DNA from 3 places in the Streptomyces sp. NPDC047028 genome. Region 2 is predicted to be linked to each of the others. Evidence: predicted binding sites of a transcription regulator. Region 2 holds the regulator's gene; each other region holds the start of a gene.
The links. Region 2 encodes HrcA, which represses chaperone genes, less so after heat shock. Its sites were predicted from a motif close to TTNGCACTCNGNNNNNCNGAGTGCNAA; they were not measured.
Positions count from the first base shown of each region.

Region 1: a site for HrcA is predicted at 2,223-2,249, ahead of groL (chaperonin GroEL). Genes of this name have one in related genera too.
Region 3: a site for HrcA is predicted at 3,161-3,187, ahead of groES (co-chaperone GroES). Genes of this name have one in related genera too.

Region 1 covers NZ_JBEYVS010000019.1:13,856-21,379, reverse strand. Annotated here, with positions in the region: gene ABZ854_RS18435 (NADH:flavin oxidoreductase) at 1-193, opposite strand, end outside; gene groL (chaperonin GroEL) at 474-2,096, opposite strand; gene ABZ854_RS18425 (cold-shock protein) at 2,431-2,634, opposite strand; gene ABZ854_RS18420 (MoaD/ThiS family protein) at 3,077-3,352, opposite strand; gene thrC (threonine synthase) at 3,349-4,650, opposite strand; SAM riboswitch class I at 4,669-4,811, opposite strand; gene ABZ854_RS18410 (glucosyl-3-phosphoglycerate synthase) at 4,969-5,913, shown strand; gene ABZ854_RS18405 (trehalose-6-phosphate synthase) at 6,014-7,411, shown strand; gene otsB (trehalose-phosphatase) at 7,519-7,524, opposite strand, start outside.
Region 2 covers NZ_JBEYVS010000022.1:40,577-48,100, reverse strand. Annotated here, with positions in the region: gene hemW (radical SAM family heme chaperone HemW) at 1-196, shown strand, start outside; gene ABZ854_RS20580 (DUF3097 domain-containing protein) at 218-1,027, opposite strand; gene ABZ854_RS20575 (MBL fold metallo-hydrolase) at 1,073-1,795, opposite strand; gene hrcA (heat-inducible transcriptional repressor HrcA) at 1,957-2,973, shown strand; gene dnaJ (molecular chaperone DnaJ) at 2,974-4,110, shown strand; gene ABZ854_RS20560 (nitronate monooxygenase) at 4,246-5,316, shown strand; gene ABZ854_RS20555 (16S rRNA (uracil(1498)-N(3))-methyltransferase) at 5,313-6,056, shown strand; gene ABZ854_RS20550 (VOC family protein) at 6,076-6,468, shown strand; gene ABZ854_RS20545 (hypothetical protein) at 6,410-6,787, opposite strand; gene ABZ854_RS20540 (hypothetical protein) at 6,880-7,437, shown strand.
Region 3 covers NZ_JBEYVS010000001.1:252,401-259,924, forward strand. Annotated here, with positions in the region: gene ABZ854_RS01280 (class I SAM-dependent methyltransferase) at 1-1,060, opposite strand, end outside; gene ABZ854_RS01285 (polysaccharide deacetylase family protein) at 1,151-2,101, shown strand; gene ABZ854_RS01290 (polysaccharide deacetylase family protein) at 2,158-2,955, shown strand; gene groES (co-chaperone GroES) at 3,334-3,642, shown strand; gene groL (chaperonin GroEL) at 3,764-5,389, shown strand; gene ABZ854_RS01305 (benzoate/H(+) symporter BenE family transporter) at 5,652-6,989, opposite strand; gene ABZ854_RS01310 (PLP-dependent aspartate aminotransferase family protein) at 6,986-7,524, opposite strand, start outside.

The DNA of each region.
Region 1 (7,524 bases), on a different contig from region 2:
CGTAGTACGACACGACGTCCTCGCCGGGGACGCCGCCCGGGGAGAACATGCGGGTCATCGGGGCCATCACGATCCGGTTCGGGACGGTGAGGCCGCCGAGGGTGATGGGGCGCGAGAGTATCGCTGCCGCGCGGGAGGTGGTGGGGGTGACGGTCACGGGGGCTCCTTGGGAACGGGGCTGCTTATACCGCATGGTATGTGCGCACGCATTGTTGCACCTCATTAAGCAACGGAGGTGTGATGCAACGCATTCCCGGGGAGAGGGTTCCGTTTCGCGGGCGGCTGCGGGTGCTTCGTGGTTGCTCGCGCAGTTCCCCGCACCCCTGAAGGGGCTCGTCCACTGCACGTACCTCAGGGGCGCGGGGAACTGCGCGACAAGCCCCCACGCACCCGCAGCCGCCGAAAACGCCCGAGGGCGGCACCCCTTGTCGCGAATCTCGCAACAGGGGATACCGCCCTCGGCAAGGACCCGATCAGAAGTCCATGTCTCCACCCGGCATGCCGCCGCCGGCCGGCGCAGCCGCCTTCTCCGGCTTGTCGGCGATGACGGCCTCGGTGGTGAGGAACAGCGCGGCGATGGAGGCGGCGTTCTGCAGAGCGGAACGCGTCACCTTCGCCGGGTCGATGATGCCCTCGGCGACCAGGTCGACGTACTCACCGGTCGCGGCGTTGAGGCCGTGACCCGGGGTGAGGTTGCGGACCTTCTCCACCACGACGCCGCCCTCGAGGCCGGCGTTGACGGCGATCTGCTTCAGCGGGGCCTCCAGCGCGAGCTTCACGGCCTGCGCGCCGGTCGCCTCGTCACCGTCGAGCTCCAGCTTCTCGAAGACCTGGGAAGCCTGCAGCAGGGCCACGCCACCACCGGCGACGATGCCCTCCTCGACGGCGGCCTTCGCGTTGCGGACGGCGTCCTCGATGCGGTGCTTGCGCTCCTTGAGCTCCACCTCGGTGGCGGCGCCGGCCTTGATGACCGCGACACCGCCGGCGAGCTTCGCCAGGCGCTCCTGCAGCTTCTCGCGGTCGTAGTCCGAGTCGCTGTTCTCGATCTCGGCGCGGATCTGGTTCACCCGGCCGTTGACCTGGTCCGAGGAACCGGCACCGTCGACGATGGTGGTCTCGTCCTTGGTGATGACGACCTTGCGGGCGCGGCCCAGGAGGTCCAGGGTCGCGTTCTCCAGCTTGAGGCCGACCTCCTCGGAGATGACCTCGCCGCCCGTGAGGATGGCGATGTCGCCGAGCATGGCCTTGCGGCGGTCGCCGAAGCCCGGGGCCTTGACGGCGACGGACTTGAAGGTGCCGCGGATCTTGTTGACGACCAGGGTCGACAGGGCCTCGCCCTCGACGTCCTCGGCGATGATCAGCAGCGGCTTGCCCGACTGCATGACCTTCTCCAGGAGCGGGAGCAGGTCCTTGACGGAGCCGATCTTGGAGTTCGCGATGAGGATGTAGGGGTCCTCCAGCGACGCCTCCATGCGCTCCATGTCGGTGGCGAAGTAGGCGGAGATGTAGCCCTTGTCGAAGCGCATGCCCTCGGTGAGCTCGAGCTCGAGGCCGAAGGTGTTGCTCTCCTCGACGGTGATGACGCCTTCCTTGCCGACCTTGTCCATCGCCTCGGCGATCAGCTCGCCGATCTGGGTGTCGGCGGCGGAGATGGACGCCGTGGAGGCGATCTGCTCCTTGGTCTCGACGTCCTTCGCCTGCTCCAGCAGGGCGGCGGAGACGGCCTCGACGGCCTTCTCGATGCCCCGCTTGAGGGCCATCGGGTTGGCGCCGGCGGCTACGTTGCGCAGACCCTCCTTGACCAGGGCCTGGGCGAGCACCGTCGCGGTCGTCGTACCGTCACCGGCGACGTCGTCCGTCTTCTTGGCGACTTCCTTGACGAGCTCGGCGCCGATCTTCTCGTACGGGTCCTCCAGCTCGATCTCCTTGGCGATGGACACACCATCGTTGGTGATCGTGGGGGCGCCCCACTTCTTCTCAAGGACGACGTTGCGGCCCTTGGGGCCGAGGGTGACCTTGACGGCGTCGGCGAGCTGGTTCATACCGCGCTCAAGGCCGCGCCGCGCCTCCTCGTCGAACGCGATGATCTTGGCCATGTGAAGTGGTCCCTCCAGGACTGGGGGTGATTCTTCGGACCGCGCCCGCGCCCGCGACGGACGGCCTGCCTGCCTCGTGGTTCCTTGCCCCACCCGGCTTGCGGGCCTCACCGACCCGGTCCTTCGTTGTCACTCTCACCTTCAGAGTGCTAACGCCAATGATTAGCACTCGGCACCGTCGAGTGCAAGCGCCTCTCGGGGGTCGGCCACGCCCTCCGCCGACGGCGAAACGGTGCGAGCACCTCCCCCCGCACGGTGAGCGCGCGCTCACCCGTCCCGGGCATGCCGAAGGGCCCGTACCCCGGGAGGTGCGGGCCCTTCGTGCAGCAACGTTTCAGGCGGTGACGCGAACCATGTCGGCCTGCGGGCCCTTCTGGCCCTGCGAGATCTCGAACTCGACCCGCTGGCCCTCTTCAAGGCTGCGGTAGCCGTCCATCTGAATGGCGCTGTAGTGGACGAAGACGTCCGCACCACCGTCGACCGCGATGAAGCCGTACCCCTTCTCCGCGTTGAACCATTTGACGGTGCCCTGAGCCATGCCTAACTCCCCTATTACTGGCCCTTGCACAGATCCGCACTTCGCGGACCCGGGTCAGACCTCGCCCCCCAACGGTCGGGGGCGTGCGCCGGAACGCGTCGACCGCGGCTGAATGTATCTGTCCAACTGCCGTCTGCAACAGGTCAATCGGACGAGAATTCTGGACGAGCCCGATCCGGAATGTGGTGAGAATTCGCCCGAATTCAGGGCAAGTCGGGCCGGACAAAGGGAGTAAATGCCGCGAAAGGGCCACACAGTTTGGCCATTTCTTGCCGGGTCCGCGGCACCATTCCAGGGCTCCCGACCCTCGGTCCGGGAGCGCGTTCCCCAACTCTACCGCGCTCAATCACACAGAATTGCCCCCTCCGTTTCTCTCACGGAGAGGGCAATCCGGTGAACAATCAGTGACCGGCATTACCGAAGGTAATGTTCGGTCATTCGGTCAGCCTCCGGCGACGGCCGGAATGATGGAGACGCCGGCGCCGTCGGGGGTGGCCGTCTGCAGGCCCTGCTCGAAGCGGACGTCGTCGTCGTTGACGTACACGTTGACGAACCGGCGCAGCTTGCCCTGGTCGTCCAGGACGCGGGCGGCGATGCCGGTGTGGTGCTTCTCCAGGTCCTCGATGACCTCGGACAGCGTCGCGCCCTCGGCGGCGACCTCGGCCTGCCCGCCGGTGTAGGTACGCAGAATGGTGGGGATGCGAACGGTCACGCTCATGCGAGGCCAGCCTCTCGGAAGGAGTCCAGGTTCGGGCGGATGGTGGCGGTGAGGCCGGTCCCGGCCACCGCGTCCAGGGTCTTGAGGCCGTCGCCCGTGTTGAGGACGACCGTGGTCTTCGTCGGGTCCAGCAGGCCCTCCTTGAGCAGCTTGCGGGTGACGCCGACGGTCACGCCGCCCGCGGTCTCCGCGAAGATGCCCTCCGTGCGGGACAGCAGCTTGATCGCGTCGACCACTTCCTCGTCGGTCACGTCCTCCACGGCACCACCCGTGCGGCGCGCGATGTCGAGGACGTAGGGCCCGTCGGCCGGGTTGCCGATGGCCAGCGACTTGGCGATCGTGTTCGGCTTCTGCGGCCGTACGACGTCGTGCCCCGCCTTGAACGCGGTCGACACCGGCGAGCAGCCCTCGGCCTGCGCGCCGAAGATCCTGTACGGCTTGTCCTCGACCAGACCCAGCTTGATCAGCTCCTGCAGACCCTTGTCGATCTTCGTGAGCTGGGAGCCGGAGGCGATGGGCACGACGAGCTGGTCGGGCAGCTGCCAGCCGAGCTGCTCGCAGATCTCGTACGCCAGCGTCTTGGAGCCCTCCGCGTAGTACGGCCGCAGGTTGACGTTGACGAAGCCCCAGCCCTCGCCGGCCGGATCGCCGATCAGCTCGGAGCAGAAGCGGTTCACGTCGTCGTAGTTGCCCTCGATGCCGACGAGGTCGCCGCCGTAGATCGCGGCCATGACGACCTTGCCCTGCTCCAGGTCGTGCGGGATGAACACGCAGGAGCGGAAGCCGGCCCGCGCGGCGGCGGCGCCGACCGCGCCGGCGAGGTTGCCGGTGGAGGAGCAGGACAGGGTGGTGAAGCCGAAGGCGCGCGCGGCCTCCAGGGCCTGGGCGACGACCCGGTCCTTGAAGGAGTGCGTCGGGTTGCCGGAGTCGTCCTTGACGTACAGACCGCCGGTGACGCCGAGTTCCGCGGCGAGGTTGTCGGCCTTGACGAGCTTGGTCCAGCCGGGGTTGATGTTCGGCTTGTCGGCCACGTCGGCGGGGACGGGCAGCAGCGGGGCGTACCGCCAGATGTTCGCGGGGCCGGCCTCGATGCGGGCGCGGAGTTCCTCGGTGTCGTAGGCGGAGAAGTCGTACGCGATCTCCAGCGGGCCGAAACACTCCTCGCAGGCGAAGAGGGGGCCGAGCGGGACGCGGTGACCGCACTCGCGACAGCTCAGGGCCGCGGCGGGACCGAGGTCGACGGCGGACGTCGAGGCGGGGGTGGAGGTGCTGGAGTCTGCAACTGTCTGCGCAGCCATGTGAGGCGAGGCCCTTTCTCCTCATCTTTCTCACGACGCACTTCGCCGTGAGACGGATTTGGCACCTTCCCTAGCCGGGAGCCTCGCTACGAAGACGAGTGCCGGCTGGAGGGTTGCCGGGGCTTCATCGGGCCGTTTCCCTCTGCCCCTCTGGATGAGCGGTATTCGGTTGTGGACGCTTGCGACCCCCGGCATGCGACGGTCGTCGGCGTTGTTCAAGACTGTAACCGAAGGCCAGGACTGTTGAGATAGTCGTCCGAACCGCGAGATGGATCACGGTGACGCACCGTGATCACGAGGAGTGAGGAGCCGCAGGCCGTGCTGGAAGAAGTCGAGCGCTGGCTGACCACCCGGTCCTGGTCCGTGGCCGACCGTCCGCCGCACAAGATACTGGCCGCCAAGCGGTGCTCGGGCCAGTCGATCAGCGTGGTGCTGCCCGCGCTGAACGAGGAGGCGACGGTCGGGGCGATCGTCGAGGTCATCCGCCGTGACCTGGTGGAGCGGACGCCGCTGGTGGACGAGATCGTCGTGATCGACTCCGGCTCGACCGACCGCACCTCCGAGGTGGCCGCGGCGGCGGGCGCCCGCGTCGTCCACCGGGACGCGATCCTCCCCCGCATCCCGTCCGTCCCCGGCAAGGGCGAGGTGCTGTGGCGCTCCCTTCTGGTCACCCGGGGTGACATCGTCTGTTTCATCGACGCCGACCTGCGGGAGTTCTCCGCCGACTTCGTCTCGGGCATCGTCGGCCCGCTGCTGACCGACCCGGACGTGCACCTGGTCAAGGCCATGTACGACCGTCCCCTCGACGGCGCCGTCGGGCAGGGCGGCCGGGTCACCGAGCTGATGGCCCGCCCCCTGCTGAACATGCACTGGCCGCAGCTGGCCGGGTTCGTGCAGCCGCTCGGCGGGGAGTACGCGGCGCGGCGCGGCCTGCTGGAGCAGCTGCCGTTCCCGGTGGGCTACGGCGTCGAGCTGGGCATGCTCGTGGACGCGCTGCACCTGGTGGGCCTGGACGCGCTGGCCCAGGTGGACGTCGGCGTGCGCAAGCACCGGCACCAGGACGGGCAGGCGCTCGGCCGGATGGCCGCGGCGATCTACCGCACCGCGCAGCTCCGGCTGGCCCGCGGGCATCTGCTCCGGCCGGCGCTGACCCAGTTCGAGCGCGGGACGGACGGCTTCGAGCCGCGCACGTACTCGGTGGACACGGAGGAGCGGCCGCCGATGGCGGAGATCGCGGAGTACGCGGCACGGCGGGTGGCGTAGGCGCTGCCGGGCGGGGGGCGGCGGGAGAACGGCTGCATACCGTCCCTGGGCGGCCGGTATACACGTTTGAGGCGTTACGAGCCGGGCTAGGTTCAGGCGTATGGCTTCCACCGCTGCTCCCAAGGCTCAGGTGCTGGTCGCGTCCAACCGCGGCCCGGTGTCGTACACGGTCGGCGAGGACGGCTCGCTGAGCGCCAAGCGGGGCGGGGGCGGGCTGGTTTCGGGCCTGTCGGCGATCGGCTCCGACGCGGACTCGCTGTGGGTGTGCGCCGCGCTCTCCGACGGCGACCGCGAGGCGGTGCGGCGCGGTGAGGGCGAGCCGGGCGTGCGGATGCTGGACATCCCCGCCGACGTGCACGCCGACGCGTACAACGGGATCGCCAACTCGGTGCTCTGGTTCGTCCACCACCTGCTGTACCAGACCCCGCTGGAGCCCGTGTTCGACGCGGAGTTCCGGCGGCAGTGGGAGTCGTACCGGGCCTACAACCGGGCGTTCGCCGAGGCGCTGGCCGAGGAGGCCGGCGAGGGCGCGGCGGTGATGATCCAGGACTACCACCTGGCCCTCGCCCCCCGGATGCTCCGGCAGCTGCGGCCCGACCTGAGGATCGGCCATTTCTCGCACACCCCGTGGGCGCCGCCGGACTACTTCCGGCTGCTCCCTGACGACATCGCGGCGGAGCTGCTGACCGGGATCCTGGGCGCCGACCGGGCGGCGTTCCTGACCCGGCGGTGGGCGGACGCGTTCACCGCCTGCTGCCACGCCGTACTGGGCCCGGGCATCCCCTCCGGGACCCGGATCGGCGTGCACGGCCTGGGGGCCGACGCCGAGTTCCTGCGGGAGCGGGCGCACCGGGCGGACGTGGACGAGCGGATGGCGGGACTCCGGGAGGAGATCGGCGAGGGGCGGCGCACGATCGTCCGGGTGGACCGGACCGAGCTGTCCAAGAACATCGTGCGGGGGCTGCTCGCGTACCGGCACCTGCTGGCGGAGCACCCCGAGTGGCGCGAGCGGGTCGTGCACGTCGCGTTCGCCTACCCCTCGCGGCAGGACCTCGCCGTGTACCGGGACTACACCGCCGAGGTGCAGCGGGTGGCGGAGGCCGTCAACGCCGAGTTCGGTACGGCGGGCTGGACTCCGGTGCTGTTGCACGTCAAGGACGACTTCGCGCGGTCGCTGGCGGCGTACCGGCTGGCCGATGTGGCGCTGGTCAACCCCATCCGGGACGGGATGAACCTGGTCGCGAAGGAGGTGCCGGTCGTGTCGGAGTCGGGGTGTGCGCTGGTGCTGTCGCGGGAGGCGGGGGCGTTCGAGGAGCTGGGCGAGGACGCGGTGTGCGTGAATCCGTATGACGTGGTGGGGACGGCGGAGGCGTTGCACGCGGCGTTGAGCATGCCGGAGGGGGAGCGGTCCGATCGGTGCAAGCGGCTGGCCGCCGCGGCTACGGCGTTGCCGCCTGCGAAGTGGTTCCTGGACCAGCTCGGCGCACTGGACGATTGAGAGCGTGGACCAGCGGGCCGGGGATTTCCGGTGCCCGGCGCCGTCGGCCGTGCCCACCCGTTCCGCCCTGCGGAACGCCTGCCCACGGCGGTGGCGGGGGCGGCCCGTCAGCG
Region 2 (7,524 bases):
GGAGCGCATCCTGCTGGAGCTGCGGCTCCGGGAGGGCGCCCCGCTGGACCTGCTACGCCCACAGGGCCTCACCGCGTCCCGCAAGGCCCTCGCGGACGGGCTGCTCCAGCAGGGGCCGTACGACGACGGCCGGGCCGTGCTGACCCTGCGCGGCAGGCTGCTGGCGGACGCGGTGGTGCGGGACCTCGTGGACTGACGGGCCCAGGTCCCGGGCCGTTCAGGGCACGGTCACGAAGTCGATGAGGCGTTCCACCGACCCCAGCAGCTCCGGTTCCAGGTCCCGGTAGGAGTTCACGCGGGCCAGGATCGCCTGCCACACCGCGCCGGTGTTGTCCGACGGCCAGCCCAGGGCCCGGCACACCCCCGTCTTCCAGTCCTGGCCGTGCGGGACACGGGGCCAGCCGGGGATGCCCAGGGACGACGGCTTCACCGCCTCCCAGATGTCGATGTACGGGTGGCCCACGACCAGCGCGTGCTCGCTCGTCACCGACTCGGCGATCCGCCACTCCTTCGTGCCCGGCAGCAGGTGGTCCACGAGAACTCCGAGGCGGGCGTCCGGGCCGGGGGCGAACTCGGCGACGATCATCGGCAGGTCGTCCACGCCCTCCAGGTACTCCACGACCACCCCCTCGATGCGCAGGTCGTCGCCCCACACCTTCTCGACCAGCTCGGCGTCGTGCCGGCCCTCCACGTAGATGCGGCCGGCGCGGGCCACCCGGGCGCGGGCACCGGGCACGGCGACCGAACCGGACGCCGTACGGGTGGGACGCACCGGAGCGGAGGACGACGACGGGCGTACGAGCGTCACCACGCGCCCCTCCAGCAGGAAGCCGCGCGGCTCCAGCGGGAACACCCGGTGCTTGCCGAAGCGGTCCTCCAGGGTCACCGTGCCCGCCTCGCAGCGGATCACCGCCCCGCAGAAGCCGGTGCCGGGCTCCTCCACCACCAGACCGGGCTCCGCCGCGACCTCCCGGACGGGCGTCGGCTTCTTCCAGGGGGGAGTGAGGTCGGCGGAGTACTGGCGCATTCGGATGACGATAGGAGAAGCGGTGCGTCCGTACTCACGACACGCTCACGACACGCCGAAACGCGCCGCCAGCGCGTCCCGTTGACGTCGCACGAAGGCCGCGTCCACCACCGCTCCGTGACCGGGCACGTACAGCGCGTCCGGGCCACCCAGGGCCAGCAGCCGGTCCAGGGCGTCGGGCCAGCGGGACGGTACGGCGTCCGGGCCCGCCTGCGGCTCGCCCGACTCCTCGACCAGGTCGCCGCAGAACACCACCTCCGGGTCGCCCGGCACCAGCACCGCGAGGTCGTGCGCCGTGTGGCCGGGGCCGACGTTGGCCAGCAGCGCCTGCCGGCCCTCGCCGAGATCGAGGGTCCACTCACCGGACACCGGGTGGCGGGGCGCGGCGAGGGCGGTCACCGCCGCGTCGGCGTCCTCGGCCGGCAGGCCCTCCCGGACCGCGTCCGCGCGCAGCTGCCCGCGCCCGGCGGCGAACACCGCGTCCGTGCCGACCGCCGCGTACACCTCCGCTCCCGCGAACGAGGCCGCGCCGAAGACGTGGTCGAAATGGGGATGCGTCAGCGCGAGATGAGTCACACGGCCGCCGGCCAGCACCTCGGCCTGCGCGCGGATCCGCGTGCCCTCGGTGAGGCTCGACCCGGCGTCCACCACGAGCGCCGCGCCCGCCCCGACGACCAGCCCCGCCGTGCAGTCCCAGCCCGGCAGCCGGCACCGCCCGACCCCCGCGCCCAGCCGTTCCCACCCGAGCCCTTCCCAAGTCAAGGTCATACCGCGACGCTAACGGCAGCACTCCCGGAGCAGCACCGACCTTGCCCGGGGACCACCCCACGGCCGTACACTGGGCCCGGGAATGCTGGCACTCGCATGCGCAGAGTGCCAGGCGGAAGACCTGAAGGGCCGCGGGGACGACATGCTGGAGGTGTGCGCGGGTGCTGAGTGAACGCAGGCTGCAGGTGCTGCGCGCCATCGTCCAGGACTATGTCGGCACCGAGGAACCGGTGGGGTCCAAGGCGCTCACCGAGCGGCACAGCCTCGGCGTGTCCCCGGCGACCGTCCGCAACGACATGGCGGTCCTGGAGGACGAGGGGTACATCGCCCAGCCGCACACCAGCGCCGGGCGGATCCCCACGGACAAGGGCTACCGGCTGTTCGTCGACAAGCTCGCGGGCGTCAAGCCGATGACCGGGCCCGAGCGGCGGGCCATCCAGAACTTCCTGGAGGGCGCCGTCGACCTCGACGACGTCGTGGCCCGCACGGTGCGGCTGCTCGCGCAGCTGACCCGGCAGGTCGCCGTCGTGCAGTATCCCTCGCTGACCCGGTCCACCGTGCGGCACGTGGAACTGCTGGCGCTCGCGCCCGCGCGCGTGATGCTCGTGCTGATCACGGACACCGGGCGGGTCGAGCAGCGGATGATCGACTGCCCGGCCCCGTTCGGCGAGGCGTCCCTCGCGGACCTCAGGGCGCGGCTCAACAGCCGGGTCGCCGGCCGCCGGTTCACCGACGTGCCCCGGCTGGTCGAGGACCTGCCGGAGGGCTTCGAGGCCGAGGACCGCGGCACGGTCTCGACGGTGCTCTCCACGCTGCTGGAGGCGCTCGTCGAGGAGAGCGAGGAGCGGCTGATGATCGGCGGTACCGCCAACCTCACCCGCTTCGGGCACGATTTCCCCCTCACGATCCGGCCCGTCCTGGAGGCCCTGGAGGAGCAGGTCGTGCTCCTCAAGCTCCTCGGCGAGGCGAAGGATCCGGGCATGACCGTGCGCATCGGTCACGAGAACGCCCATGAGGGACTCAACTCAACCTCAGTGGTGTCGGTCGGCTACGGTTCGGGCGGCGAGGCAGTAGCCAAGCTCGGCGTGGTCGGACCGACCCGCATGGATTACCCGGGAACGATGGGAGCGGTACGAGCGGTGGCACGGTACGTCGGACAGATCCTGGCGGAGTCGTAAGTGGCCACGGACTACTACGCCGTTCTCGGCGTGCGCCGCGACGCGTCGCAGGATGAGATCAAGAAGGCGTTCCGTCGGCTCGCGCGCGAGCTGCACCCGGACGTCAACCCGGACCCGAAGACCCAGGAGCGGTTCAAGGAGATCAACGCCGCCTACGAGGTGCTGTCGGACCCGCAGAAGAAGCAGGTCTACGACCTCGGCGGCGACCCCCTCTCCCAGTCGGGCGGGGCGGGCGCGGGCGGCTTCGGAGCCGGCGGCTTCGGCAACTTCTCCGACATCATGGACGCGTTCTTCGGTACGGCGTCGCAGCGCGGCCCGCGCTCGCGCACCCGGCGCGGCCAGGACGCGATGATCCGCATCGAGGTCGAGCTGGACGAGGCGGCCTTCGGGACGACCAAGGACATCCAGGTCGACACCGCGGTCGTCTGCAACACCTGCAACGGCGAGGGCGCCGCTCCGGGCACGTCCGCGCAGACGTGTGACATGTGCCGCGGCCGCGGCGAGGTCTCCCAGGTCACCCGGTCGTTCCTGGGCCAGGTCATGACCTCCCGGCCCTGCCCCCAGTGCCAGGGCTTCGGCACGGTCGTGCCCACCCCGTGCCCGGAGTGCGCCGGTGACGGCCGGGTCCGCTCGCGGCGGACGCTGACCGTGAAGATCCCGGCCGGTGTCGACAACGGCACCCGCATCCAGCTCGCCGGCGAGGGCGAGGTCGGTCCGGGCGGCGGTCCGGCCGGCGACCTGTACGTGGAGATCCACGAGCTGCCGCACAGCACCTTCCAGCGGCGCGGCGACGACCTGCACTGCACGGTCACCATTCCGATGACCGCGGCGGCCCTCGGCACGAAGGTGCCGCTGGAGACGCTGGACGGCCTGGAGGAGGTCGACATCCGGCCCGGTACCCAGTCCGGCCAGTCGATCCCGCTGCACGGCCGGGGCGTCACGCACCTGCGCGGCGGCGGGCGCGGCGACCTCATCGTGCACGTCGAGGTGACCACGCCGACCAAGCTGGACCCCGAGCAGGAGCGGGTGCTGCGCGAACTGGCCAAGCTGCGGGGCGAGGAGCGGCCGACGGGGCAGTTCCAGCCGGGCCAGCAGGGCCTGTTCTCCCGGCTGAAGGACGCCTTCAACGGCCGCTGAGGACCGGCCCGAAGCAGTGCGGGGAACCGGCCGGGGGCGGTGCCGCGAAGGCGCCCGCCCCCGCCTGCCTGAGGCGCATGTGCCAGGGGAAAGGCCCGATTCGGACTTGTTCGGAGGACGTGACAACATGCGGTCATGTCCTCCGCACTGACCGATCTCTTCCCCCAGCCGATCGTGCAGGCCCCCATGGCGGGCGGCGTCTCCGTCCCGCTGCTCGCCGCCGCCGTCTGCGAGGCCGGCGGCCTCGGGTTCCTCGCCGCCGGCTACAAGACCGCCGACGGCATGTACCAGGAGATCAAGCAGCTGCGGAGCCTCACCGCCCACCCCTTCGGCGTCAACGTGTTCATGCCCCAGCCCGAGCACGGCGAGTCCGGGGCGGTCGAGGTCTACGCCCACCAACTCGCCGGGGAAGCCGCCTGGTACGAGACGGAACTGGGCGACCCCGAAAGCGGCCGGGACGACGGCTACGACGCCAAGCTCGCCGTCCTCCTCGACAACCCGGTTGCGGTGGTCTCCTTCCACTTCGGCGTGCCTGACCGGGAGGTCCTCGACGCGCTGCGCAGGGCCGGCACCTACACGCTGGTCACCGCCACCACCGCCGAGGAGGCCCGCGCGGTGGAGCGGGCCGGCGCCGACGCGGTCATCGCCCAGGGCGCGGAGGCCGGCGGCCACCAGGGCACCCACCGCGACCTCGCGGAGAACGGCGGCGGCACCGGGCTGCTCTCGCTGATCGCCCAGGTCCGCGAGGCCGTCAGCCTCCCCGTCGTCGCCGCCGGCGGCATCATGCGGGGCAGCCAGATCGCCGCCGCCCTCGCCGCAGGCGCGAGCGCGGCCCAGCTGGGAACGGCCTTCCTCGCCACCCCCGAGTCCGGGGCCCACGCCCTGCACAAACAGGCCCTCACCAACCCCCTGTTCACCCGTACCGAGCCGACCCGCGCCTTCTCCGGCCGGCCCGCCCGCGCCCTGGTCAACCGCTTCCTGCGCGAGCACGGGCCGTACGCCCCGGCCGCCTACCCGGAGGTCCACCACCTGACCGCGCCGCTGCGCAAGGCCGCCGCGAAGGCCCAGGACGCGCAGGGCATGGCGCTGTGGGCCGGACAGGGGCACCGGATGGCCCGCGATCTGCCCGCGGGCCGGCTGGTGGAGACGCTGGCCGCCGAACTCGCCGACGCGCGGACAGCGTTGTCGCGGGGCGGTGCCCGATGACCGCGCCGGTGTTCCGCGTCGACTCCCTGGACGGCGTCGGCCCCGGCTCGGTCGTCGACGTGACCGGCCCCGAGGGGCGGCACGCGGTCTCCGTACGGCGGCTGCAGCCCGGCGAGGAGGTCGTGGTCACCGACGGCCGGGGCCGGGGAGCGGTCGGGGTCGTGCTCAGCGTGTCCGGCAAGGACCACCTGGTCGTCGAGCCGCACACGTTCCCGGTGGAGGCCGAGCCCAGCCCGCGGATCACCGTCGTGCAGGCGCTGCCCAAGGGCGACCGGGGCGAGCTGGCCGTGGAGACGATGACCGAGGTGGGCGTCGACGCGATCGTGCCCTGGCAGGCCGCCCGCTGCATCACCCAGTGGAAGGGCGAGCGCGGCCAGAAGGCCCTCGGCAAGTGGCGGGCCACCGCCCGCGAGGCCGGCAAGCAGTCCCGGCGGCTGCGCTTCCCGGAGGTCGCGGACGCCGCCACCGGCAAACAGGTTGCCTCACTTCTCGCCGAAGCCGACTTCGCCGCCGTGCTCCACGAGAGCGGCGAGGAGCGGCTGGCCACCGCCGAACTCCCCGACCGGGGAAACATCGTGCTGGTCGTCGGCCCCGAAGGCGGCGTCTCACCCGAGGAGTTGACCTTGTTCGCCGAGGCGGGGGCCCGGCCCTACGTCCTGGGACCTACTGTGTTGCGTACATCGACCGCCGGCACCGCCGCCGCGGCCCTGCTCCTGGGCCGCACCGGCCGCTGGTCCTGACAGCACCAGGGGGAACTCCGTGGAACTCGCGCAAGTACGGCTCCTCGTCACCGACTTCGCCGCCTGCTACCGCTTCTACGCCGACGTCCTCGGCCTCAAGCCGCAGTCCGGTGCCACCGAGGGGCCGTACGAGAAGTTCAGCCCGCACGTCGGCTCCGCCGGAATCGCGCTGCAGGACCGCGCGATGATGGCCCAGGTCCTCGGCGAACTCGGCGAGACCGCCACCGGCCACCGCTCCCTGGTCGTCCTGCGCGTCGACGACCTCGACGCCTACACGACCGAGATCGTCTCCCGGGGCGCCTCCCTCGTGCACGGCCCTGCCCCCATGACCGACCGCATGCGCGTCGCCCACCTCAAGGACCCGGAGGGCAACCTGGTGGAACTCCAGGAGTGGCTCCTGCTGCGCAACTGACGGCGACAGCGCACAGCAGCTCCGGATCGTCCACCTCACCGCCCGCCGGCCACCTGCTCGCCAGCTCGTCGACGAACGCCCGGACGACAGCGGGCTCGTGCAGATTGACCATGTGCCCGTGCTCGTCGCAGACCAGTCCGAGGTGCCCGCCCCAGCCGCCGTCGAGGCTGGGCAGCACGATCCGTACCGGGACACTGTCCCGGAACAGCGACAGCACCTCGGAGCAGGCCGTGCCGTCCACCCGGTGCCGGTGCCGGACGGTCCACCGGTAGACGGTCCCGTCCACCACCAGCCGCCTCAGTCTGGGTCGCGTGCTCATCGACTCACCCTAGAACAGGGTGGGTTGCCCGTACGGGTGAGTGGCCGCTTGTGGTCTGTCGCTCGGGGGGCGGGGGTGGGACGCTGCTGTTCATGGGGGTATGGGGACGGTATCGGTGGTGGCCGCGCGGGGCGCGGGTGGTGGCCGTCGCGGGAGTCGTGGTGGTCGGGGCGGGAGTTGTCGCGGGGTGTGATCCCGGTGGGCTGAGCTCCACCACGGCCGCGTACACCACCGACAAGACCGCGACCGCCGAACTGAAGCGGCAGCACGTCAACGTCGCCTGGCTGACCTGTACGGGCCGGTACCAGGGCGGGCAGAAGGCGTACACGCCGGGGAAGACGCCCGCGCCCACGCAGCGCACCGTGATCTCCGTCGACTGCCAGGGCCGCACCAAGGACGGCCGGAAGATCACCGTCACCGGCAAGGTCACCAGGGCCGTCGACGGTGCCTGCGTGCGCGGCGACCTGACCGCCAAGGTCGCCGGCCGGCAGGTCTTCCACGTCAGCGGCCTCGGCGACTGCGGCGCCACCCCCGCCCCGACGCGCCACCAGCCCGGCACGCACGGGCCGGCCCCGGCCGTCACGGTCACCGTCACCCGCACCATCTGGTGCAAGGGCGACCCCACCTGCTGGCCGGTACGGGGCAAGTGATCGAAAACCAGTGCGCGGCGCACGGCCCGCCGCATAAGGTGACCGGGTGACTCAGGGCACTGCCACGGGACCCCTCGGCTACCTCCG
Region 3 (7,524 bases), on a different contig from region 2:
TCTTCACGGTCAGGACACCGACCTCGCGCTCCCGCAGCAGTGCCTTCAGCTTCTTCAGGTTGAAGGGGAGCTGGTCGGTGATCTCGTACACCGAGGCGTACGGGGTCACGTGCCGTTCGTCCGCCGTGACGTAGGCGATGGTGGGGTCGATCAGGCCGCCGTCCAGGTCGGCGGCCACCTCGGCGACCAGATGGGCGCGGATGACGGCGCCGTCGGGCTCGTACAAGTACCGTCCGACGGGACGTACTTCGGGGTCGGGCAGCATGGTGGCGGGCGAGGCCCACACGCCGGCCTCCGAGGGCAGCAGTACGGCCCGCCGCGCGCCCGGCGTCACCTGCGGGCCGAACCAGAGCACGGCCTCCTTGACGTCCCCCCGGTCCGAGATCCACTCGGCCTCGGCGTCCGCCGGGATCGCCTCGTGGGGGATGCCCGGCGCGATCTTCAGGGCCGCGCGCGGAGCCTTGCGGGCGGCCTCGACCGCCCAGGACAGCGGCGGTGAGTAGGCCTCCGGGTCGAAGACGCGGCCCCGGCCGCCCCGCCGGGCGGGGTCCACGAACACGGCGTCGTACGCGGCGGTGTCGACCTCGGTGACGTCCGCCTCCCGCACCTCGATCGGCCCGGCCAGCCCGAGCGCCTCGGCGTTGGCCCGCGCCACGGCGGCGGTCAGCGGGTCCCGGTCCACCGCGAGGACCTGGATCCCGGCGCGGGCGAGAGCGATCGCGTCGCCGCCGATGCCGCAGCACAGGTCGGCGACGGAGCGCACGCCCGACGCACGGAAGCACTCCGCCCGGTGCTCCGCCACGCTCGCCCTGGTCGACTGTTCGACCCCGTTCGAGGTGAAGAACATGCGCTTCGCGTCCCCGGCCGCGAACTTCGCCGCCGCCCGCTGCCGCAGCCGGGCCTGGCCGAGCGCGGCCGACACCAGGCCGGCGGGGTGCGTGCGGCGCAGCCGGGTGGCCACGGCGAGTTCGTCCGCCGGGGCCGTGCCGCGCACCTCGTCGAGGAGGGCCCGGCCCTCGGGGGTGAGCAGCGCGTGGAAGGAGGAGAGCTGGTCGTTCACCGGGTCATTGTGGGCCAGTCGGTGGATCGTGCGCCTCCGGCGGCGGTGTCGGGCCGGGTTCGGGGGTGTCGCCTGCGAGGATCCGGGCCCATGCGAGCAGTAGTACAAAATGACAAAAATCGGTCACGCTTCCGTAGAGCGGTCCACCGCCACGGAACCGTCGCACTGGCCACCGCCGCGCTGGCCTCCCTCTCCCTGGCCGCCGGCTGCGCCGCCCCCGGCACGGACGCCGGCCCCGCCCACGCCAAGAAGTCCGGTCAGGGCGGCCCCGCCCGCCACCTGGACTCCCGCGCCGCCCGCCTCGCCGCCGAACACACCCGGCTGGTCGCCGCGGCCAAGAAGTGGGGACTGGACCAGGTCCCGCTGACGCCCCCGGCGCCGCCCGCCGAGAAGCCGAAGATCACCGCCCGCCCCGGCTTCGAGGTCGACGGCCAGGTGGCGGACGACCTGCCGCCGGTCTTCACCACCATCCCCACCAAGCAGAAGATCGTCTTCCTCACCATCGACGACGGCTCCGAGAAGGACCCGAAGTTCCTCAAGATGATGAGCGACCTGAAGATCCCGTACACGGCCTTCCTCACCAACAAGGAGATCAAGGACGACTACGGGTACTTCCGGACGATGCAGGCCGAGGGCCACACCCTCAACAACCACACCCTCACCCACCCCTACCTGCCCGGACTCTCCTACGAGGAGCAGAAGCACGAGATCTGCGGCATGCAGGACATCATGAAGAAGCAGTTCGGCAAGGCGCCGACCGTACTGCGCCCGCCGTTCGGCAACTACAACCACGACACCCTCGTCGCCGCCAAGTCCTGCGGCATCAAGTACGCGCCCATCTGGGACGAGGAGGTCTACGTCGACCACTGGGAGTACCGCGAGGACGACCAGGACCTCCACCCCGGCGACATCGTCCTCACCCACTTCCGCGGCCTGGCGGACTGGGGCGGCAAGGGCACGATGGTCGACGACATGCGGCGCTTCCTGAACCGCGTCACCCACGACGGCTACGCGGTGGCCCGCCTGGAGGACTACCTGTGAGGCACCGGGGGCGGCGAGCGGGCGTCAGGTCCCGCCGCCACGCCGGGAACAGGGGCCTGGCCGCCGTACTCGCGGCGGCGACGCTCCTCCTCGCCGGGTGCGCCCAGTCCGTCGACCCGATCGAGCGGCTGGGCAAGAAGGCCGCCGAACGGGTACGGCCGGACGCGCCCGTCACCGTCCCCGGCCAGGCCTACCGCCACTGGGGCCTGACCGCCCCGCTCGCCCGCCCCCCGCTCCACCCGGCCCGCCCCCTCGCCGAGTTCTCCGCCGCCCCCGGCACCGCGGCCGGCCCTCCGGTCGTCGACCGCGTGCCCACCCGCGACAAGGTCGTCTTCCTCACCTACGACGACGGCGCCGGACAGGACCCACGCTTCGCCGACATGGTCCGCGAACTACGGCTCCCCGTCAGCATGTTCCTCACCGACCGCGTCCTCGGCCCCGGCTACGGCCACTTCGCCCGCCTGCGCTCGGTCGGCGCCGGCATCCAGAACCAGACCCTCGAACACCGCGCCCTCACCGGACTGCCGTACGCCGGTCAGCGCGCCGAGATCTGCGGCCAGCAGGACAAACTCAGGTCCCGCTTCGGCATCCGCCCGCACCTGTTCCGCCCGCCCTACGGCACGTACGACACCACGACCCTCCGCGCCGCCGCCGACTGCGGCATCACGGCCGTCGTCCTCTGGCGCGCCACCACGACCCCGAGCGGCCTCACCTACCGGCAGGGCGAGCACACCCTCCGGCCCGGCGACATCATCCACGTCCGGGGCCCGGCCCTGAGGGTTCGCACGAGCCGCGTACTGAGGAGGGTGGAGGAGCGGGGGCTGGCGGTGGGGCGGCTGGAGGACTACCTGTAGGAGACAGCCCGCGTTCCGGGACCATCCAGCCCGGCGGCGCCATCCAGCCCGGCCGGCGAGAACTTCAGCCCGTCCGGCGTCTGAGGACGAGGGCCGCAGGCCCGAAAGCGGGGGCGTGGGGGCGGCAGCCCCCGCACCGGCACCCGTCGCCCGGGCCACGAACCAACACCACGCACCCGGAACCCCCCGACGCGCCGCACGGCAACTGGCACTCCGCTTGACCGAGTGCTAATCGCAGTCATAGTCTCGGCTCTGGCACTCCCCACTGGAGAGTGCCAACACAGCGACGGGCAGGTCCGGCACCCGCGACGACGGATCCACCTGGTCGCCACCTCAGACAGTTAACCCCGTGAGATCTCCGAAGGGGGAGGTCGGATCGTGACGACCACCAGCTCCAAGGTTGCCATCAAGCCGCTCGAGGACCGCATCGTGGTCCAGCCGCTCGACGCCGAGCAGACCACCGCCTCTGGCCTGGTCATCCCGGACACCGCGAAGGAGAAGCCCCAGGAGGGCGCCGTCCTCGCCGTGGGTCCGGGTCGCTTCGAGAACGGCGAGCGCCTTCCGCTCGACGTCAAGGTCGGCGATGTCGTGCTGTACAGCAAGTACGGCGGCACCGAGGTGAAGTACAACGGCGAGGAGTACCTCGTCCTCTCGGCTCGCGACGTGCTCGCGATCATCGAGAAGTAATCACCTCCAAGCAACCTTCTGCTTGAGCTGCGCCCCTGGCCCCCGCGACCGATAACGAAGCCGGGCGTCCGGGGCGCAGTTGTCTTTACACCCACAGATTTCCGAGAGGGCTTCCGCTGTCATGGCGAAGATTCTGAAGTTCGACGAGGACGCCCGTCGCGCCCTTGAGCGCGGCGTCAACAAGCTGGCCGACACGGTGAAGGTGACGATCGGCCCCAAGGGCCGCAACGTCGTCATCGACAAGAAGTTCGGCGCCCCCACCATCACCAACGACGGCGTCACCATCGCCCGCGAGGTCGAGGTCGAGGACCCGTACGAGAACCTCGGCGCGCAGCTGGTGAAGGAGGTGGCGACCAAGACCAACGACATCGCGGGTGACGGCACCACCACCGCCACCGTGCTGGCGCAGGCCCTGGTCCGCGAGGGTCTGAAGAACGTGGCCGCGGGTGCCTCCCCGGCGCTGCTGAAGAAGGGCATCGACGCCGCGGTCAAGGCCGTCTCCGAGGACCTCCTCGCCACGGCCCGCCCGATCGACGAGAAGTCCGACATCGCCGCCGTAGCCGCGCTGTCCGCCCAGGACCAGCAGGTCGGCGAGCTGATCGCCGAGGCCATGGACAAGGTCGGCAAGGACGGTGTCATCACCGTCGAGGAGTCCAACACCTTCGGCCTGGAGCTGGACTTCACCGAGGGCATGGCCTTCGACAAGGGCTACCTGTCGCCGTACTTCGTGACGGACCAGGAGCGCATGGAGGCGGTCCTGGAGGACCCCTACATCCTCATCAACCAGGGCAAGATCTCCTCCATCCAGGACATGCTGCCGCTGCTGGAGAAGGTCATCCAGGCCGGTGCCTCCAAGCCCCTGCTGATCATCGCCGAGGACGTCGAGGGCGAGGCCCTGTCGACCCTGGTCGTCAACAAGATCCGCGGCACGTTCAACGCGGTCGCCGTCAAGGCCCCCGGCTTCGGTGACCGCCGCAAGGCGATGCTGCAGGACATGGCCGTCCTCACCGGCGCCACGGTCATCTCCGAGGAGGTCGGCCTCAAGCTCGACCAGGTCGGCCTGGACGTGCTCGGTTCCGCCCGCCGCGTCACCGTCACCAAGGACGACACCACGATCGTCGAGGGTGCCGGCAAGTCCGAGGACCTGACGGGCCGCGTCGCCCAGATCAAGGCCGAGATCGAGAACACGGACTCCGACTGGGACCGCGAGAAGCTCCAGGAGCGCCTCGCGAAGCTGGCCGGCGGCGTGTGCGTGATCAAGGTCGGCGCCGCCACCGAGGTGGAGCTGAAGGAGAAGAAGCACCGTCTGGAGGACGCCATCTCCGCGACCCGCGCCGCGGTCGAGGAGGGCATCGTCTCCGGTGGTGGCTCCGCGCTCGTCCACGCCGTGAAGGTGCTGGAGGGCAACCTCGGCAAGTCCGGCGACGAGGCCACGGGTGTCGCGGTCGTCCGCCGCGCCGCCGTCGAGCCGCTGCGCTGGATCGCGGAGAACGCGGGCCTGGAGGGCTACGTCATCGTCTCCAAGGTCGCCGAGCTGGAGAAGGGCAACGGCTACAACGCCGCGAGCGGTGAGTACGGCGACCTGGTCAAGGCCGGCGTCATCGACCCGGTCAAGGTGACGCGCTCCGCGCTGGAGAACGCCGCGTCGATCGCTTCGCTTCTGCTGACGACCGAGACGCTGGTCGTCGAGAAGAAGGAAGAGGAGGAGCCTGCGGCGGCTGGGCATGGTCATGGGCACGCCCACTGATCTGCTTCGCTGAAGCCACGGTGCCCAGTCCCCTGCGGGGGGCTGGGCACCGGTGTTTTTGTTCGGTCGGGCGTCTGCCCCGGGGGGTTTCGTCGCCGGGTACGGGCGCGTTGTGGCTTGTCGCGCAGTTCCCCGCGCCCCTTACGGGGCACGGTTCGTGCCTGGGTGCGGCGCCGTTGTGGTTGCTCGCGCCCGCGCGGCGGTAGCCGCAGATCGATACAGCCCCGCGCCCCTTTGGGGGCGCTGTCCTGCGCCGGAGTTGTCAGGTCGCCGGAGTGGGGCGGCGTAGGCGGGTCAGTACCAAGTGGGTCAGCATGCCGAACAACAGGCCCCAGAAGGCTGAGCCGATTCCGTGGAGGGTGATTCCTGAGGCGGTGGCGAGGAAGGTGATGAGGGCCGCTTCGCGGTCTTTTTCCTCGGTCATCGCTCCGGTGAGGCCGCCGGCCAGGGCACCGAAGAGGGCCACGCCGGCGATCGCGGCGATGAGTTCCTTGGGCAGGCCGGCGAACAGCACCACCAGGGTGGAGCCGAACAGTCCGATCAGGAGGTAGAAGGCGCCGCAGGAGACCCCGGCCACGTAGCGGCGGCGGGTGTCCTGGTGGGCCTCCGGGCCGGTGCAGATGGCGGCCGTGATGGCGGCCAGGTTGATCGCGTGCGAACCGAACGGCGCCAGGACGGTGGAGACCAGCCCGGTGGAGCCGATGAGCAGCCGGTCGTCCGCCCGGTAGCCGGCGGCGGCCAGCACTCCCATGCCGGGGGCGTTCTGCGAGCCGAGCGTCGCCAGGGTCAGCGGTACGGCGATGCCGATCAGGGAGGCGACGGAGAAGTGCGGCGCGGTGAACACCGGTGTGGCCAGTCCGACGCCGTCCAGGTGCACATGGAGCTTCGACGTGACCGCCGCGGCCACCACGCCCGCCGCCAGCGCGGCCAGCACCGCGTACCGGGGGGCCAGCCGCTTGCCGAGCAGATACACGACCAGCACCGAACCCGCGATGTACGGGGCGGACTTGAGTGAGGTGAACACTCCCGTCCCGAAGGAGAACAGGATGCCCGCGAGCATCGCGGAGACCACCGCCGACGGCACGTGCCGCATCAGCCGCCCGAACACCCCGGTCAGCCCGACGGCCGCGATCACCACGCCGCTGACCAGGAACGCGCCGATCGCCTCGCCATAGGAGTACGCGCCGAGGCTCGTGACCAGCAGGGCCGCGCCCGGTGTGGACCAGGCGGTGATGACCGGCATCCGGGTGCGCAGACTGAGGCCGATGCAGGTCAGGCCGCTGCCGATGGAGATGGCCCAGACCCAGGAACTGGTCTGGCCGGTGCTCAGGTGCCCCCGGGAAGCCGCGGCCAGCACGATGACCAGCGGCCCCGAGTACGACACCACGACGGCGATGAACCCGGCGAGAACGGCGGAGACGGACGCGTCGCGCCAGAGTCCCGGCCGGTGTTCGCCGCCGTCCTCGGCCGACGGGTCGTCGGTGGCCGGGGCGGCCTCCCCGCCGGACGGGGTGCCGTCCTGCGGGGTGCCGTCCTGCGAGGTGCCGTCCAGTGAGGGGCCGGATGCCGGGGGGTGGGGGGTGCGGGTCTCAGGGTTCAACGGTCTTCCTTCACGGCCCGCTCCAGGGCCTGTTCGAGGTCGGCGACGAGGTCCGCCGGGTTCTCCAGGCCCACCGAGATGCGCAGCATGTCCTTGGGGGAGGTGCTGTCCGGACCCTCGAAGGTATAGCGGTGTTCGATGAGGCTTTCCACCCCGCCCAGAGAAGTGGCTCGAATGAACAGCTCGCAGTTCTGGGCGGTGCGCAGCGAGCGCTGCCACTCCCCGTCCACGTGCAGCGAGAGCATGCCGCTGAATCCACCGGTCATCTGTTGGGCGGCGATGGCGTGTCCGGGGTCGCCGGGCAGCCCCGGGTAGGCGACCTTGCGGATCAGCGGGTGCTCGGCGAAGTGCTCGGCGAGGGCCTGCGCGGTGGCCGAGATCTGCCGCATCCGGGGGAACAGGGTGCGTATGCCGCGCATGAGGAGATAGGTCTCCAGCGGTCCGAGCATCGGGCCGGTGAGCCTGCGGTGCAGTTGTAGCCGCTCCCACAGTGCGGCGGCCCGCTCGCCCGGTTCCGGGGCCAGGACCAGCAGGC